2 regions of the Streptomyces sp. NPDC005017 genome follow, and region 1 is predicted to be linked to the other one. Evidence: riboswitches for the same ligand, from Rfam matches in the RefSeq annotation. Region 1 holds a riboswitch; the other holds the start of a gene.

Region 1 (8,930 bases):
GAGTGGGCCGTGAAGGCCATCACACCGGCGTCCCGGTGCGAGGGCTGGGGCACGACCGTCGTACGGCCGTCCGGCGGCGGGAACTCACCGCGCGCGGCCGCGTCGAGTACGTCCCGCAAGCTCTCCACCTGTGCTCCTCGTGTCCCGCCGCCCGGAAGGATCACCGTCGCACACCCGGCCGCCGGACACGAGTGCCTACCGGTGGTCGCCGCACCGGGTGCTCCGGCGGGCCGTTAGTCTGACCTGCGTCCGTACGACAGGTACGACGGCAAGGTATGACGAAGAGGGGCGGATCGGTGGCCGACATCGAAGAAGCACGCAAGCAGTTCGACCGCATCGACACGGACGGTGACGGTCAGATCACCTCGGCCGAGTTCAAGGCCGCCCTGGCTCAGCAGGGTGACTGGAACGTGACCGAGTCCGTCGCCGAGGCCATCATCGCCAGCCGCGACCTGAACGGCGACAAGCTGCTGTCGTTCGACGAGTTCTGGGCCCACCTGAACAAGTGACGCGTGCTCCGAGGGGCGCCCGCCGGGAGATATTCCCTGGCCGGGCGCCCCTTCGCGCGTGAGGATCACGCCATGGGAAGCGACATCTACGGCAGGGTCGAATGCCGCACCGGGAACGGCGCGTGGGACCACGAGGACGACGAGTGGGACTGCGCCGTCAACCTGGACCTGCTCTTCCTCGGCCGCGACTACGCCTCGTTCGGCTGTCTCTTCGGCGTGCGCGAGGTGTACGACTTCGAGCCGCTGTTCCCGGGCCGGGGCCTGCCCGAGGACGCCTCGACACCGACGCGCGAGGCCGTCGGCGACCCCGGCGAGTGGCACGGCGTGTCCTGGTTCACCTGGGCCGAGATGCAGCGCGTCGACTGGGACGAACGGTCCCGCTGCGAGGACGCGCCGACCCGGCGCGAGGTCGTGCTGGAGAAGGACGTGTGGCGTCCGGTCTGGAGCGTGATCCGCACACTCGCGGGCCTCTACGGCGACGACAACGTCCGCCTCGTCGTCATGTTCGACTAGGACGCTTCCGGCGGATCCCGCCTCCGCCGCCGCACGGCCCACCGCACCGGCGGGATCGTCGTACGGATCTGATCCGGGGAATCCGGAATAGCCCTCGGTGGTACCGGGGTTGATGCCACCGACGGTTATATGCAGGTGCATCGATCCTGGAAGGGTCAGCCATGAAGATAGGCATCATCGGCGCGGGCAACATCGGCGGCAACCTCACCCGGCGGCTCACCGCCCTCGGCCACGAGGTCGCGGTGGCCAACTCCCGTGGCCCGCAGAGCCTCACGGCCCTCGCGCAGGAGACGGGCGCGACCCCCGTCCGCGTCGAGGACGCGGCCCGGGACGCGGAGGTCGTCGTCGTGACGGTCCCGCTGAAGGCGGTCCCGGACCTGCCGCGGAACCTGTTCGCGAAGGCGGCCGAGGGCGTCGCCGTGATCGACACCGGCAACTACTACCCGCGCGAACGCGACGGCCGGATCGCCGGCATCGAGGACGAGGGCCTGACGGAGAGCCGCTGGACGGAACGCCATCTCGGCCACCCGGTGATCAAGGTCTTCAACGGCACCTACGCCGAGGACCTCATCGACCGCCCGCGTCCGGCCGGCGACCCCGACCGCATCGCCGTACCCGTAGCGGGCGACGACGCCGCCGCCAAGGCCACCGTCCGCGCCCTGGTCGAGGAACTCGGCTTCGACACCGTCGACGCGGGCGGCCTGGACGACTCCTGGCGCCAGCAGCCCGCCACCCCGGTCTACGGCCTGCGCGCCGGCGTGGAGGCCGTACGCAAGGCCCTGACGGAGGCGTCCCCGGAGCGCACACCGGAGTTCAGGGGCTGAGAGAGGTCCCGGTGGCCGGTGCGCCCGCACCGGCCACCGGCCGCTCTCAGCACTCGATGATGTTCACCGCCAGGCCGCCCCGGGCGGTCTCCTTGTACTTCACCGACATGTCCGCGCCGGTGTCCTTCATGGTCTTGATGACCTTGTCCAGGGAGACCTTGTGGGAGCCGTCGCCGCGCATGGCCATGCGGGCGGCGGTGACCGCCTTGACCGCGGCCATGCCGTTGCGCTCGATGCAGGGGATCTGCACCAGGCCGCCGACCGGGTCGCAGGTCAGGCCGAGGTTGTGCTCCATGCCGATCTCGGCGGCGTTCTCGACCTGCTCGGGGCTGCCGCCGAGGACCTCGGCGAGGGCGCCCGCGGCCATGGAGCAGGCGGAGCCGACCTCGCCCTGGCAGCCGACCTCGGCGCCGGAGATGGAGGCGTTCTCCTTGAAGAGCATGCCGATGGCGCCGGCGGCGAGGAGGAAGCGGACCACACCGTCCTCGTCGGCGCCCGGCACGAAGTTGATGTAGTAGTGCAGGACGGCGGGGATGATGCCGGCCGCGCCGTTCGTCGGGGCGGTGACCACCCGGCCGCCCGCCGCGTTCTCCTCGTTCACCGCCATCGCGTAGAGCGTGATCCACTCCATCGACAGCGCCAGCGGGTCGCCCTCGGAACGCAGCTTGCGCGCGGTCGTCGCGGCCCGGCGCTTCACCTTCAGACCGCCCGGCAGGATGCCCTCGCGGGCCATGCCGCGCGACACACAGGCCTGCATCACGCGCCAGATGTCGAGGAGCCCCTCACGGATCTCCTCCTCGCTCCGCCAGGCCCGCTCGTTCTCCAGCATCAGCGCGGAGATCGACAGACCGGTCTCCTTCGTCAGGCGCAGCAGCTCGTCACCCGTGCGGAAGGGGTACTTCAGGACCGTGTCGTCGAGCTTGATCCGGTCCGCTCCGACCGCGTCCTCGTCCACGACGAAGCCGCCGCCGACCGAGTAGTAGGTCTTGGAGAGCAGCTCGGCGCCCGAGGCGTCGTACGCCCAGATCGTCATGCCGTTGGCGTGGTACGGCAGGGCCTTGCGCCGGTGGAGCTTCAGGTCGCGGTCGAAGTCGAAGGCGATGTCGTGCTCGCCGAGCAGGTTCAGCCGGCCCCGCGACCTGATCGACTCCACCCGCTCGTCGGCGGTCTCCACGTCCACCGTGCGCGGGGAGTCGCCCTCCAGGCCGAGCAGCACCGCCTTCGGGGTGCCGTGGCCGTGGCCGGTCGCGCCGAGGGAGCCGTACAGCTCGCAGCGGACGGAGGCGACCGCGGGCAGCAGGTCCTCGTTGCGCAGCCGGCGCGCGAACATCCGCGCGGCGCGCATCGGGCCGACCGTGTGGGAGCTGGACGGGCCGATGCCGATCGAGAACAGGTCGAAGACCGAGATGGCCACGGAAACTCCTCAGTACGGGGTGGCAGGGCACCCGGGATCGCCGGGTGCCCCCGCCGGGGACTTACTTGTTCAGGCCGGGGTACAGCGGGTGCTTGTCGGCGAGAGCCGTCACCCGGGCCTTGAGCGCCTCCGCGTCGTAGGACGGCTTCAGCGCCAGCGCGATCACGTCCGCGACCTCGGCGAAGTCCTCGGCCGTGAAGCCGCGGGTGGCGAGGGCGGGCGTGCCGATCCGCAGACCGGAGGTCACCATCGGCGGCCGCGGGTCGTTGGGGACGGCGTTGCGGTTGACCGTGATGCCGACCTCGTGGAGCCGGTCCTCGGCCTGCTGGCCGTCGAGCTCCGACTCGCGCAGGTCGACCAGGATCAGGTGCACGTCCGTACCGCCGGACAGCACGTTCACCCCCGCCTCACGGGCGTCGGGGGCCGTCAGCCGCTCGGCGAGGATACGGGCACCGTCCACCGTACGCCGCTGGCGCTCCTTGAACTCCTCGCCCGCGGCGACCTTGAAGGACACCGCCTTGGCCGCGATCACGTGCTCCAGGGGACCGCCCTGGAAGCCCGGGAACACCGAGGAGTTCAGCTTCTTGGCGAACTCCTTCTTCGCCAGGATGATGCCGCCGCGCGGGCCGCCGAGCGTCTTGTGCGTCGTGGAGGTCACCACGTGCGCGTGCTCGACCGGGTTCGGGTGCAGGCCCGCGGCCACCAGGCCCGCGAAGTGCGCCATGTCGACCCAGAGGAACGCCTCGACCTCGTCGGCGATCCGGCGGAACTCCGCGAAGTCCAGCTGGCGCGGGTACGCCGACCAGCCCGCGATGATCACCTTCGGGCGGTGCTCCTTGGCGAGCCGCTCGACCTCGGCCATGTCCACGAGACCCGCGTCGTCCACGTGGTACGCGACCACGTCGAACTGCTTGCCCGAGAAGTTCAGGCGCATGCCGTGGGTCAGGTGACCGCCGTGCGCCAGGTCCAGACCGAGGATCGTGTCGCCCGGCTTGGCCATCGCGAACAGCGCGGCCTGGTTCGCGGAGGCACCCGAGTGCGGCTGGACGTTGGCGTACTCGGCGCCGAACAGGTCCTTGATCCGGTCGATCGCGATCTGCTCGGTGACGTCGACGTGCTCGCAGCCGCCGTAGTAGCGGCGGCCCGGGTAGCCCTCGGCGTACTTGTTCGTCAGCACCGAGCCCTGCGCCTCCATGACGGCGAGCGGAGCGAAGTTCTCCGACGCGATCATCTCGAGCGTGGACTGCTGACGCACCAGCTCGGCGTCGATCGCCGCGGCGACCTCCGGGTCGAGCTCGTGCAGGGGGGTGTTCAGGGAGGACATGCGACTCCTCAGCCGGCGATGTAGGCGGAGTACTCGTCGGAGGAGAGCAGGTCGTCCTGCTCGCCCGCGACACGGACCTTGAACAGCCAGCCGCCCTCGAACGGAGCGGAGTTCACCAGCGCCGGGTCGTCCACGACGTCCTGGTTGACGGCGGTGATCTCACCGCTGACCGGCGAGTAGAGCTCGCTGACCGACTTGGTCGACTCCAGCTCACCGCAGCTCTCACCCGCGGTCACCGTGTCACCGACCTCCGGGAGCTGGACGTAGACGACGTCGCCGAGGGCGTTCGCCGCGTGCTCCGTGATGCCGACCGTCGACACGCCGTCCTCGGCGGCCGACAGCCACTCGTGCTCCTTGCTGTAGCGCAGCTGCTGGGGGTTGCTCATGGCCTGAATTCTCCTGTACGCGAGGTGATGCTGATGCAGGGGGACCGCCCGGGGCGTGCGTGAGCAGCGCGAACGTGCCCGACGCCATCGCGGCGGTGCTACGAAACTGTCACTTCTGACGCTTGTAGAAGGGCAGCGCCACGACCTCGTACGGCTCGTGGCTGCCCCGGATGTCCACGCCGACACCCGCGGTGCCCGGTGCCGCGTGCGCCGCGTCGACGTACGCCATGGCGATCGGCTTGCCCAGCGTGGGGGAGGGAGCGCCGGAGGTGACCTCGCCGATCACCTCACCGCCCGCGACCACGGCGAAACCGGCGCGCGGCACCCGGCGGCCCTCGGCGACCAGACCGACCAGCACCCGCGGCGGGTTCTGCTCGGCGCGCGCGGCGGCCTCGGTGAGCGCCTCGCGGCCGACGAAGTCGCCCTCCTTCTCGAACTTGACCACACGGCCGAGCCCGGCGTCGAAGGGGGTGAGCGAGGTGGTCAGCTCGTGCCCGTACAGCGGCATGCCCGCCTCCAGGCGCAGTGTGTCGCGGCAGGACAGGCCGCACGGGATCAGGCCGACCCCCGCGCCCGCCTCGGTCAGCGCCTGCCACAGCGCCACGGCGTGCTCCGGCTTCACGAACAGCTCGAAGCCGTCCTCGCCGGTGTAGCCGGTGCGCGCGATCAGCGCCGGGACGCCCGCGACCGTGCCGGGCAGACCCGCGTAGTACTTCAGGCCGTCCAGGTCGGCGTCCGTCAGCGACTTCAGGATGCCGGGGGACTCCGGGCCCTGGACGGCGATCAGCGCGTACGCGTCACGGTCGTCGCGGACCTCCGCGTCGAAGCCGGCCGCGCGCTCGGTCAGCGCGTCCAGCACGACCTGCGCGTTGGAGGCGTTGGCGACGACCATGTACTCGGTCTCGCCCAGCCGGTAGACGATCAGGTCGTCCAGGATGCCGCCGTCGGCCCGGCAGATCATCGTGTAGCGGGCCCGGCCCACGCCCACGGCGGCGATGTTGCCGACGAGCGCGAAGTTCAGCAGGGCCCCGGCCTGCGGGCCGGTCACGGTGATCTCGCCCATGTGCGAGAGGTCGAAGAGTCCGGCCCTGGTCCGCACGGCGTTGTGCTCGTCGCGCTCGGAGCCGTAGCGCAGCGGCATGTCCCAGCTGGCGAAGTCGGTCATCGTCGCGCCCAGCGAGCGATGCAGGGCGTCGAGCGCGGTAAGGCGCAGTTCGGTACTGCTCATCGGTCGGTCGTCTCCCAAGTACACGACAGGCGAGGTCATTCCTCCCCATCTGTCATCGGAACCTGAGAGGTTCGCCATGACCGCCCGTACACATACGTACAGTGACGCGGGGGAAGGACATGGCTTGCACCTTGGGTGGGACCACTGCTGGCAGCGGCCCGCTTTTCAGATGTGCCTCGCCCGCGCGGTAACGGGGCCTGAGAGATTCAAGGGAGGGACTTGCTCCTTCGGCGCCCCAGACGGGCTGGGGACTCTCCCGCGCGGATTCAAACGGCCGGTATGCAGTTGGCGCGCCCATCATTGCACGCATCCGCCGAGCAGGGCAGGCCGCATCTGTAACCGGGCTGTGGCACTACGCACACGAAATCCGGAGGCGCACCGGATTACCGTCTCTTTACACTCGATGGGCAAGGGTCTCGTGACCCGCCCCAGGGGAGGACGATCACGGTGAACAGGACCACGCCGTACGCCACGAGCCCGGCCCTCGCGCTGCCCGCACGGACCGGTGCCCCGGCCACGGACGCCTGCCCCGCGCACTCCGCACCCGTCGTCCGCGACCTGCGCGAGCGCGCCGGCCGCAGCCCGCACGCCCTGCTCTTCGGCCCCGCCGACCTCGTCGTGATCACCGGACTGCCCGGCAGCGGCAAGTCCACCCTGATGCGGCGGACCGTGCCCGGTACCCGCATCGACTCCCAGGACACCCGCGACCGCTTCGACGCCCGCGCCCCCCGCTTCCTGCCGTACGCCGTCTACCGCCCACTCGTCCGCCTCGCCCACTACGCCCGACTGCGCCGCGCCCTGCGTACCGGCCGGGGCGTCGTCGTGCACGACTGCGGCACCCAGGCCTGGGTGCGCGGCTGGCTCACCCGCGAGGCCCGCCGCCGCGGCGGCACCCTGCATCTGCTGCTCCTCGACGTCACCCCCGAGCAGGCCCTGGCCGGCCAGCGCGAGCGCGGCCGCGGGGTCTCGCGCTACGCCTTCCGCCGCCACCGCGGCGCCGCCGCGCGCCTGCTGCGCCGCGTCGAGCGCGGCGCACTGCCCGGCGGCTGCGGCTCGGCCGTCCTGCTCGACCGGGACGCCGCGGACACCCTGCGCCGGATCGGGTTCACGGGCTGACGGACCGGCCGTGGGAGCTTGCCCGTTCCCATGGGCCGGGCACGCCGACGGGCGGGCCGCACGTACGGGTTAGCCTTTCAGCCACAGCAGGTTCACGGCAGGCGGTAGGCAGCAGATGGACTTCCCGGCGCAGGCGCACCCCCATCCACACGGCGGATGGCCCGGCAACGAACTGGAGGAGGTGCTCTCCGCCTCCCTCGGCGTGCCGTCGGCCGGCGCCCGCCTCGTCGAGGTCCTCGGCCGCAGCTTCGTCTGGGTGCCGCTGCCGTCCGGCGGCGGCCCGGACAGCGGCGAGCTCGACCTGCCCACCCTGGAGATCGAGGGCCAGGCCTACGTCCCGGTCTTCACCTCCGAGGAGCAGTTCCGCCTCGGCGCGGGCCCGAACATGTCGTACGCCGTCGCCCCCGCCGTGGAGTTCGCCCGCGGTCTGCCCCCGCAGGCCGGCATCGCGCTCAACCCCGGCGGCGTGGTCGGCGTGCCCCTCCCGCCGGCCGCCGTCGCCGAGCTCTGCCGCTCCGGCCGCACCCCGCTGGACGGCCCGGCGAGCGGCGGCCGCGTCCGCCTGTACGAACCCGACTGGCAGGAAGACCCCGTCGCCTTCCTCTCCGCCGCCTCCGCCGAGTTCGACGCCACCGGGGTCGTGCGCACGGCCCGCCGCTGTCTGGCCGCGATCGAGACGGCCGACCCGGCGCTGTTCGTCGGTGTCGAACTCGCACAGCTGGACGGCGACCCGCTCGCGGCGCCCACCGCGGCCCTGGGCCGGGCCCTGGCCCAGGCCCCCGTCCCGTGGCCGGTGAACCTGGTCCTGCTGGACGTGGCGCAGGACCCGGTGGGGGACTGGATGCGGCAGAGGGTGCGCCCGTTCTTCCAGAAGTAGGGGATCACGGAACCCACCGAGCTCTCCCCCGGTCCTCCCCCCGGACGGCATAACCTGGTTTCATAACCCGGTCAGAAGAAGAAGGGGCGTAACACAGTGAGCGCGAGCGGCACCGCCGCGACCGGCACGGTCGAGCACACGCTGCGCCAGGTCACCCCGGGGCGTTACGACGCCTACGAGGCGCTCCTGCGTGCCCTCGCGACGCCCGTCTCCGGCCAGGTCTGGATGCTGCTCTGGCACGGCCAGGCGGGTTCCCCGGACGCCCAGTACGGCACGATGCACGTCGGCGGCCACTCCTACGCGCCCTGTGTGACCTCCGCCCAGGAGCTTTCGGCCAGCGGCTGGAACCGCAGCTACGAGGTCGTCGACGCCCTCGACGTGGCCCGCACCCTGTACCCCGACCACTACGGCCTCTGGCTCAACCCGCACGCCCATGGCGGCGGCGTCGGTGTGCCCTGGCTCGATCTGCGCCGGATCGCGACGGGTCTGGACCGCCAGCCGGCCGGCCCGCTGCGGCTGGCCGAACCCGGTATCGAGATCCCGCAGTTCTACGCCCTCCTCGCGCAGAACGCGCATCGCACCCCGGCCGTGCGCACCCTGCGCCGCGCCTGGGTGCAGCCGGCGCTGGGCGCACCGTACCTCGCCATCGGCCTGGACGTGTACGAGACCTCGCCGTCGGCCGTGGACTCGGTGCGCGCCATGATGCACCAGTCCATCGGCGCCGTGCCCGACGGGCTGC
Region 2 (8,930 bases), on a different contig from region 1:
GTCGGCGCCCGCGGTGGCACGGACTTGCCGTCGAGCCGTCATCCGGCGAAACCGCCCGCCCTTTCGTCACGTACCCGGCCTCCGCCTCTCTGACCTCGTGAGCAGACAGCGCCGTCCGCCCGCCCTCGCGTCACCCTGCCTGTCGAGTCAGAGAGGCGACCCACCATGCCCTTGCATGTCCCCGAGGCTCCCTCGCCCGCACTTCGCTCCATCCTCACGGCCCTCGGTTCCCCCACCGCCGTCCGCGAGGCCACGACCCCGGCCCTGCGCGCCGCCCAGGGCCCCCTCACACCCGAACTGCCGCTGCCCGTGCACGTCCTGGACCGGATCACCGGCAAGGGCGCGCCCGTCACACGGCTCGCCGGGTGGCGCTTCCTGATCTTCGGCGGTGGCCGCGCGCTGGCCGCCGCCGAGACCAGGCCGACCCCCGACGGCTGGGCCTTCGCGCACTTCTTCGAGGGGCCCTACATCGCGTCCACCGAGCGCGCGCTGCGCCAGGCCGAGGCGCTGCCGCAGGCGTACCAGCCGCGCCTGCTGTCGATCCCCGGCCTGTACATGCTGACGCTGTGGCTGCACGGCGACTGCCAGGCCGACGGCTCGGCCGGCCGCCCCGGGGCCGCGGATCTGCTCGTCCCGCTTGCCCCCGCTCCACCCGGCATCGCGGCCCATCGCCCGCACCAGGTCACCGAGCTGCTGCCGCTGCTGACCCGTGGCGTGGCCCCGGCCCCGCCGCCCCTGCTGGGCTCGCCCGCCTGACGAGCCCTCGCCCGCCCCGCCGCACCCGTCCGTGCGGCGGGGCTCAGCCATGCCCGGGGCGGGGGCACGGTGCGGTGCGGTGGAGGAGCGCCCTGTCAGGAGTCGCGCAAGACCGTGGAGGACGCCCCGCCACGGGCCGCACAAGAGCGCGGGAGAACACCCCGCCACCAGCCGCGCACAACCGGCGACGGACCGCAACTACCCACTCATGCGAGCACATTTACGCTCGGAGGAGCTGGTCAGAACCCCGCCACCCATCTTGACTAGGCATTTGAGGCCACCGAGAACCACCCGAAAGGACAGTGGGGTTGAGGTGAACCGCCCGCGCGGGTGACGCGTCATGAACAGGTGAGAAGCGGTGCTGCGAAATCCCTGCGGATCGACGCCCGTGGGGCAACACTTGGTTCCGGACCGACTTATCACAACGGGGGGCGGCCATGAACGACGTTTCACGCCGCGGGACAGACACCACAGCGATCACACCCACCACGCCAGAGCGAAAGATCCCATCCATGTGCCAGCACCAGCCACCGTGCCCTTCAGCCGACTCCGCCGACCGGGAGTCCGCCCGTCTTGTGACGGCTCACCCGGAGCAGGGCTGGAGCCTGCTGTGCAACGGCGTCGTCGTCTTCGAGGACACCGGTGAGCTCCTGCCGGACGGCCAGATCATCGCCCCGCACCGCCCGCTGGGCACCAGCCGGGTCGTGACGGCCGCCTGAAACCGCCGGGCACCCGCCCGCGTGACGCACCACAGGGGCCGGACGCGGCACTCACCGCGCACCGGCCCCGACGCATGTCCGCGCCCCGTCGCACCGCTCGAACGCGAAGGCGGCGGTCAGCGGCGAGCCGGCCCACGGGGGGCTTGACCATCACCCGCGGATCGAGCTTGCGCAGCGCGTCCGGCAGCGACCGGCCCAACTGCCCGGGGTCGAAGAATCCCTCGCCCTATGGCTGCCGAGCGGGGCGTGGACGGGGGCGAGCGCGCCGATCAGGGCGACCAGCTGGAGCACGCCGACGGTTACGGGACCCATACGGCTCTCAGAACCTCTCCGGGAAGATCAGGGCGAGGACGAGATAGCCCAGCGGGGCGACGGCCACGACGAGGCCGACGACGTTCTCGGCGGTCACAGCCTGGCCACCCCCTTGGCGACGAGGACCACCAGCGCGAAGGCCGCGACGGTGATGACGACGAAGGCCAGAGCGGCCATCGTGAACTCCTGGAATGAGCTCGGTCGGACAGAACGCTCCGAGCGAACCGCCTCCACGGCCCGAAACCACCGCCGTCGGCGCCTCTCCTACGGCCCCCGCCACCCGCCTTTGACGCCCCTCTTACGGCCCCGCAGGCCGCTCTCACGGCGGCCCCCACGCGCCGCACCCCCTCACGTCGGCAGCCGCTGCCGCCGCGGAGGACGGTGATGCTCAGTCTCCGACCGCCGCGCACTCCCCCGTGCGTCCGGTCCCGCACCCGGCCCCCTCGCCCTCACCTGAGCACCCGGTTTTCGACGGAAGCCTGATACCCAACCACAGACCCGTAGATCACTCTCCGCTTACGCTGGTCGCGCCGTCGCGTGATGGCGGAACCGTACGCCCAGCCGCCTGCAGGGCTGGATGCTGGAGGGGCTCTCGGACATGGGCAAGGGACGCGAGCAGGCCGAACGACCGGCCGAGTCCAGGCTCGAGGCGAGCCGGAGTCGATCACCCACGGGCGACCTCCTAGGGTGACGGGCATGCAGTCCTACACCATCGGACAGGCCGCCCGGCTGCTCGGCGTGAGCCCCGACACCGCCCGCCGCTGGGCCGACGCCGGCCGCGTGGCCACCCGTCGCGACGACAGCGGCCGCCGTGTCATCGAGGGCCGCGACCTTGCCGCGTTCTCCGTCGAGCTGGCCAAGGCGTCGCCCGCCGCCGAGGGCGACGAACCGCCGTACACCTCGGCCCGCAACGCCTTCCCCGGCATCGTCACCGCGATCAAGCTCGGCGATGTCGCCGCCCAGGTCGAGATCCAGGCGGGCCCGCACCGGCTGGTCTCCCTGCTGACCCGCGAGGCCGTGGAGGAACTCGGCCTGGAGGTGGGCATGGAGGCCACGGCCCGGGTGAAGTCGACAAACGTACACATCGACCGCACCTGACCTCCGGCGCCCGCACGGCCCTCGGGTCGCTTCGTCGACATGCGGCGTCGGCCCCGTACGCCGAGAGGCCCCACCCCCGAGGGGGCAGGGCCTCTCCGTGACCGATCTCAGGGCCTCAGGCCCCGGACCACCGGCCGTCAGTCCTCGTACGCGTCCAACGGCGGGCAGGAGCACACCAGGTTCCGGTCACCGAACGCCTGGTCGATCCGGCGCACCGGCGGCCAGTACTTGTCGGCCACCGACACGCCGGCCGGGAACACGGCCTCCTCGCGGGAGTACGCGTGCGTCCACTCCCCGCCCAGCGCGCCCGCGGTGTGCGGGGCGTTGAACAGCGGGTTGTCCTCGGCCGGCCACTCGCCCGCGCCGACCTTCTCGATCTCCGCGCGGATGGCGATCATCGCGTCGCAGAACCGGTCCAGCTCGATGATGTCCTCGGACTCGGTCGGCTCGATCATCAGCGTGCCGGCCACCGGGAAGGACATGGTCGGCGCGTGGAAGCCGTAGTCGATGAGCCGCTTGGCGACGTCGTCCACGCTCACGCCGGTCGCCTTGGTCAGCGGCCGCAGGTCGATGATGCACTCGTGCGCCACGAGCCCGCCGGGGCCGGTGTACAGCACCGGGTAGTGCGGCTCCAGGCGCTTGGCGATGTAGTTCGCGGAGAGCACGGCCACCTGCGTGGCCCGTTTCAGGCCCTCGCCGCCCATGAGCCGGACGTACGCCCACGAGATCGGCAGGATGCCCGCGGAACCCCACGGCGCGGCCGAGATCGGCCCGACGCCCGTCTCCGGGCCGGCGGACGGCTGGAGCGGGTGGTTGGGCAGGTACGGCGCGAGGTGGGACCGGACGGCCACCGGACCGACGCCCGGGCCACCGCCGCCGTGCGGGATGCAGAACGTCTTGTGCAGGTTGAGGTGCGAGACGTCGCCGCCGAAGTGACCCGGCTTGGCCAGGCCCACCAGGGCGTTGAGGTTGGCGCCGTCCACGTACACCTGGCCGCCGGCCTCGTGCACCTGGGCGCAGATGTCGGCGACGTGCTCCTCGAACACACCGTGCGTCGACGGGTAGGTGATCATCAGCACCGACAGCTCGTCGCGGTACTGCTCGATCTTCGCCCGCAGGTCCTCGACGTCGATCTCGCCGTCCTCGGCGGTCTTCACGACGACGACCTTCATGCCGGCCATCACCGCGCTGGCGGCGTTGGTGCCGTGCGCGGAGGACGGGATCAGGCAGATGGTCCGCTGCTCGTCGCCGTTGGCGCGGTGGTACCCGCGGACGGCGAGCAGACCGGCCAGCTCACCCTGCGAGCCCGCGTTGGGCTGGAGGCTGACCTTGTCGTAGCCGGTGACCTCGGCGAGGCGGTCCTCCAGCTCGTGGATGAGCGTGAGGTAGCCCTCGGCCTGCTCCTCGGGCGCGAAGGGGTGCAGCTGGCCGAACTCGGGCCAGGTGACCGGCTCCATCTCGGTGGTCGCGTTGAGCTTCATGGTGCAGGAGCCCAGCGGGATCATGCCGCGGTCCAGCGCGTAGTCACGGTCGGACAGCCTGCGCAGGTAGCGCAGCATCGCCGTCTCGGAACGGTGCTGGTGGAAGACGGGGTGGGTGAGGTAGTCGTCGGTGCGCAGCAGCGCGGCCGGCAGCGCGTCCTCGGTGGCAGCGTCCAGCGCCGCCACGTCGCCCTCGACGCCGAAGGCCGCCCAGACCGCGGCGAGCTGCTCGCGCGTGGTCGTCTCGTCGCAGGAGAGCGACACCTGGTCGGCGTCGACGAGGTGCAGGTTGACACCGTTCGCCCGCGCGGCGGCGACGACCTCGGCGGCACGGCCGGGCACGCGCGCGGTGACCGTGTCGAAGAACGCGCCGTGCACCAGCTCGACACCGCCGCCGGCCAGGCCCGCGGCGAGGATCGTCGCGTAGCGCTGGGTGCGCCGCGCGATGCCCTTCAGCCCCTCGGGGCCGTGGTAGACGGCGTACATGCCGGCCATCACGGCGAGGAGCACCTGGGCGGTGCAGATGTTGCTGGTGGCCTTCTCGCGGCGGATGTGCTGCTCACGCGTCTGCAGGGCCAGCCGGTACGCCTTGTTCCCGTCCGCGTCCACGGACACGCCGACGAGGCGGCCGGGCAGGCTGCGCGCGAACTTCTCGTGCACGGCCATGTAACCGGCGTGCGGTCCGCCGAAGCCCATCGGCACACCGAAGCGCTGGGTCGTGCCGATCGCGATGTCCGCGCCCAGCTCGCCCGGCGACCTCAGCAGCGTCAGCGCGAGCAGGTCGGCGGCGACGGTCACCAGCGCGCCGAGCTCATGGGCCTGGTCGATGACCGGCTTGATGTCCCGCACGGCACCGGAGGCGCCGGGGTACTGGACCAGCACACCGTTGATCTCGCGCCCGGCGATCTCGGCCGGGATGCCCTCGCTCAGGTCGGCGACGACGACCTCGACACCGGTCGGCTCGGCGCGGGTCTCGATCACGGCGATCGTCTGCGGCAGCGCGTCCGCGTCGATCAGGAAGAGGCCCTTCTTGTTCTTGCCCATGCGCCGGGACAGCGCCATGGCCTCGGCGGCCGCGGTGCCCTCGTCCAGCAGGGAGGCGCCGGAGGTGGGCAGGCCGGTCAGCTCGGCGACCATGGTCTGGAAGTTCAGCAGCGCCTCGAGGCGGCCCTGCGAGATCTCCGGCTGGTACGGGGTGTACGCCGTGTACCAGGCCGGGTTCTCCATGACGTTGCGCAGGATGACCGGCGGCGTGAAGGTGCCGTAGTAGCCCAGACCGATCATGGAACCGAGGACCTGGTTGCGGTCGGCCAGCGAGCGCAGCTCGGCGAGCACCTCGGCCTCGGTCCGCGCGCCCGGCAGGTCCAGGGCATCGGCGTTCTTGATCACATCGGGTACCGCGGCGGCGGTGAGCTCGTCGAGGGAGCCGTAACCGACGTGCGCGAGCATCTTGGCCCGCGCCTCCTGGTCGGGCCCGATGTGGCGCTGCTCGAAGGGGATGCCCTGTTCGAGCTCGGAGAGCGGCGTGCGCTGGGCGGTCATTGCGGAGGCCTCCTGGTCTGACGCGACCTTCGAGGGGCACCACGGCGCTGGTACCCCGACGGCCTCCCCCTCTGTCATCTCAACCTGAGAGCTTCACCGGACGCCCGGAGGGCACCCGGCTTTCACCGTCGGTGAGAGCGGACCGTGAACACCCGCCCTGCTTTCCAGAGTGACCTCGTCCGTGCGGTACGTGGGCCTGAGAGATTCCGGGGAGGATTTGCTCCTTCGGCGCCTCCGACAACTACCGGAGGACTCTCCCGCACGGGGTCAGCAGCCTCTGCAAGCCTACCAGCGCGGTTCCCGAGCGGGCCTTCGAGTGGCCGGGCTCACCAATGTGCTCTTTCGTAGTGCTTACGGATGAGTGCCGACCAAGTGGAGGGCTCGTGCAGACCGACATCGATCCGCGCAACCTGATCGGCCGCAAGGCGTTCGACCGCAACGGCACGAAGATCGGCACGATCGACGAGGTGTACCTCGACGACGCGACCGGCGTGCCGGAATGGGCGGCGATACGCACCGGCCTCTTCTCCAGGGACGCCTTCGTCCCCCTGGAGCCCAGCGAACTGATCGAGGGCACACTCCACGTCCCCTTCGAGCGAGCCCTGATCAAGGACGCACCCGACTTCGGGGTGGGCCGCCACCTCTCCCCCGAACAGGAACTCCAGCTCTACCACCACTACGGCCTGGACGTGGCACCGCCTCCCCCGCTCCCCGACCGCGACTTCGGAAACATCGCAGGCAAGGAAGACCCCCGCTAACCCACCCCTCCCCCACCAAACAAGCCCCGGGGCCCCTGACCACGCCTTCTCAAGGGGTGCGGGGAACTGCGCGACAGCCACCCACTGCCCGCAGCCGAAGTCCGAATCGCCCCACCCACCCTCCACCACCCCTGAGGGGCGCGGGAACTGCGCGACCAGCCACGAACGGCCCGCAGCCAAACCCCTCCGCGCCGAGCCGCACACCCGTCGACCACTACGACCAGGCACCCCGCCCGGCAGGGCCCCGCACCAGCGGCAACGGTTCCGCCACAGAAAGAGCAGGGTCCTCGACCCTGAACGTCCGCACCCGCCCCACCTCCGACGTCGGCGTCTCGAACCGCACCGTGACCCGCCCCAGACCACTGCCCTGCACCCACCCGTGCCCGTGCTCGGCGTGGTGGACGTCGCGCCCCGGTGCCCACCGCCGCTCCTGGGGCTCCTCGGCGTCCTCCTTCGACCGCTCCTCGCGAGACTCGTCCTCGGCCACCTGCACCGCCTCCCCCGCGGCCTGCGCGAACAGGTCCTCCTGGGTGAAGTCGGCCAGGCCGCTCACCCCGACCCCGAGCAGCCGCACCCCACCCGTGGTGTCGACGGCCTCCAGCAGCCGCAGCGCGGCCTCCCGCACCACCACCGGGTCGTCGGTGGGCCCCCGCAGCGTCTCGGAGCGGGTCAGGGTCGAGAAGTCGTAGCGCCGTACCTTGAGCTGGATCGTCCGCCCGGACAGCCCGGCCCCCCGCAGCCGCCGTACGCAGCGGTCGGCCAGCCGCTGCACCTCCAGCCCGACCCGCACCCGGTCGTGGATGTCCACGTCGTAGGTGTCCTCGACGGACACCGACTTGGTCTCCCGCTCGGCCACCACGGACCGCTCGTCGCGCGCGAGCGCCATCGCGTAGAGCGCGTGCCCGTGCGCCCTGCCGACCAGTCGCACCAGCTCGTCCTCACCGGCCTCGGCCAGCTCCTCGACCGTGTGGATGCCCGCCCGTCTCAGGTGGTCGCCCGTCGCGGGCCCCACCCCGGGCAGGGTCCGCACGGACATCGGCCCGAGCAGCGCCCGCTCGGTGCCCGGCTCGATCAGCACCAGCCCGTCCGGTTTGGCCTGCTCGGAGGCGATCTTCGCCAGCATCTTGGAGGCCGCCAGCCCGACCGAGCCCGTGAGCCCGGTGACGGCCCGTATGTCCGCGCGCAGCTTGGCCCCGCTCAGCCGTGCCGAACCGGCGTCCCAGGCCGCCTCACCGGCCTCCAGGTCCACGAACGCCTCGTCCAGGCTCAGCGGCTCCACCAGCGGCGACAGCGCCCGCAGCAGCGTCATCACCTGCTCGCTGACCGCCCGGTACAGCGCGAACCTCGGCGCCAGATACGCGGCGTTGGGTGCCAGCCGCCGCGCCTGGGCCATCGGCATCGCCGAGTGCACCCCGAACACCCGGGCCTCGTACGAGCAGGTCGCCACCACCCCGCGCGGCCCGAGCCCGCCCACGATCACGGCCTTCCCGCGCAGGCTCGGCTTGGACGCCTGCTCCACCGAGGCGAAGAAGGCATCCATGTCGAGATGCAGGATCGTGGGCGCGGTTCTCACATCTCCGATGCTGCACCACACCACTGACAATGCCCCGGCCCAGGGCGGAGAGTCTCACCTCGGGCGCTGCCGGAACCCGGTGTTCCGGCAGCGGGCTAGACCGCCTTGTTGCGCCGCCGGGCCAGTTCGTCCGCCGGGTTGTGCCCGACGAGCGTCTCCCCGGTGTCGATGCGTTCACCGTGAAGCTGGGACAGCGCGCTCTCGACGTCCCGCCAGACCACGCCGACGGCGATCCCGAAAACGCCCTGGCCGCCCTGCAACAGGGCGTGCACCTCGTCGGGCGAGGTGCACTCGTAGACGGTGGCGCCGTCGCTCATCAGCGTCATGCGCTCCAGATCGCGGAACCCGCGCTCACGCAGATGCCGGACGGCGCTGCGGATGTTCTGGAGCGAGACCCCGGTGTCCAGGAACCGCTTGACGATCTTCAGGACGACGACGTCCCGGAAGCTGTACAGCCGCTGCGTCCCCGACCCGTAAGCGGGCCGCACGCTGGGCTCGACCAGTCCGGTGCGCGCCCAGTAGTCCAGTTGGCGGTAGGTGATGCCGGCGGCCGCACAGGCCGTCGGGCCCCGGTAGCCGACCTCCTCGGCCGCCCCCTGCGCCGCCCCGCCGTCGGGCACGGCCGTGGGCCGCTGAGCGGTATGACCGGACGCGCTGTCGTAATCGGGACATCCGCGGCTGGAGTGCAGCC

What was found. Region 1 has a riboswitch for glycine ahead of gcvT (glycine cleavage system aminomethyltransferase GcvT). Riboswitches for the same ligand answer to the same signal wherever they lie in the genome.
Region 2: it holds a riboswitch for glycine, as region 1 does, so the genes downstream of both, gcvP (aminomethyl-transferring glycine dehydrogenase) here and gcvT (glycine cleavage system aminomethyltransferase GcvT) in region 1, are expected to answer to the same signal.

The regions. Positions count from the first base shown of each region.
Region 1 covers NZ_JBIALD010000029.1:69,086-78,015, reverse strand. The annotation lists gene ACFYR0_RS32200 (GNAT family N-acetyltransferase) at 1-128, opposite strand, end outside; gene ACFYR0_RS32195 (EF-hand domain-containing protein) at 297-509, shown strand; gene ACFYR0_RS32190 (hypothetical protein) at 582-1,022, shown strand; gene ACFYR0_RS32185 (NADPH-dependent F420 reductase) at 1,184-1,846, shown strand; gene ACFYR0_RS32180 (L-serine ammonia-lyase) at 1,893-3,260, opposite strand; gene glyA (serine hydroxymethyltransferase) at 3,322-4,584, opposite strand; gene gcvH (glycine cleavage system protein GcvH) at 4,593-4,970, opposite strand; gene gcvT (glycine cleavage system aminomethyltransferase GcvT) at 5,080-6,198, opposite strand; glycine riboswitch at 6,374-6,467, opposite strand; gene ACFYR0_RS32160 (AAA family ATPase) at 6,640-7,314, shown strand; gene ACFYR0_RS32155 (enhanced serine sensitivity protein SseB) at 7,430-8,191, shown strand; gene ACFYR0_RS32150 (enhanced serine sensitivity protein SseB C-terminal domain-containing protein) at 8,288-8,930, shown strand, end outside.
Region 2 covers NZ_JBIALD010000003.1:8,626-17,555, reverse strand. The annotation lists gene ACFYR0_RS05060 (hypothetical protein) at 166-756, shown strand; gene ACFYR0_RS05055 (DUF5999 family protein) at 1,269-1,475, shown strand; gene kdpF (K(+)-transporting ATPase subunit F) at 1,795-1,884, opposite strand; gene ACFYR0_RS05045 (hypothetical protein) at 1,881-2,021, opposite strand; gene ACFYR0_RS05040 (molybdopterin-binding protein) at 2,484-2,885, shown strand; gene gcvP (aminomethyl-transferring glycine dehydrogenase) at 3,023-5,908, opposite strand; glycine riboswitch at 6,083-6,178, opposite strand; gene ACFYR0_RS05030 (PRC-barrel domain-containing protein) at 6,292-6,666, shown strand; gene ACFYR0_RS05025 (DNA polymerase IV) at 6,881-8,239, opposite strand; gene ACFYR0_RS05020 (MerR family transcriptional regulator) at 8,335-8,930, opposite strand, start outside.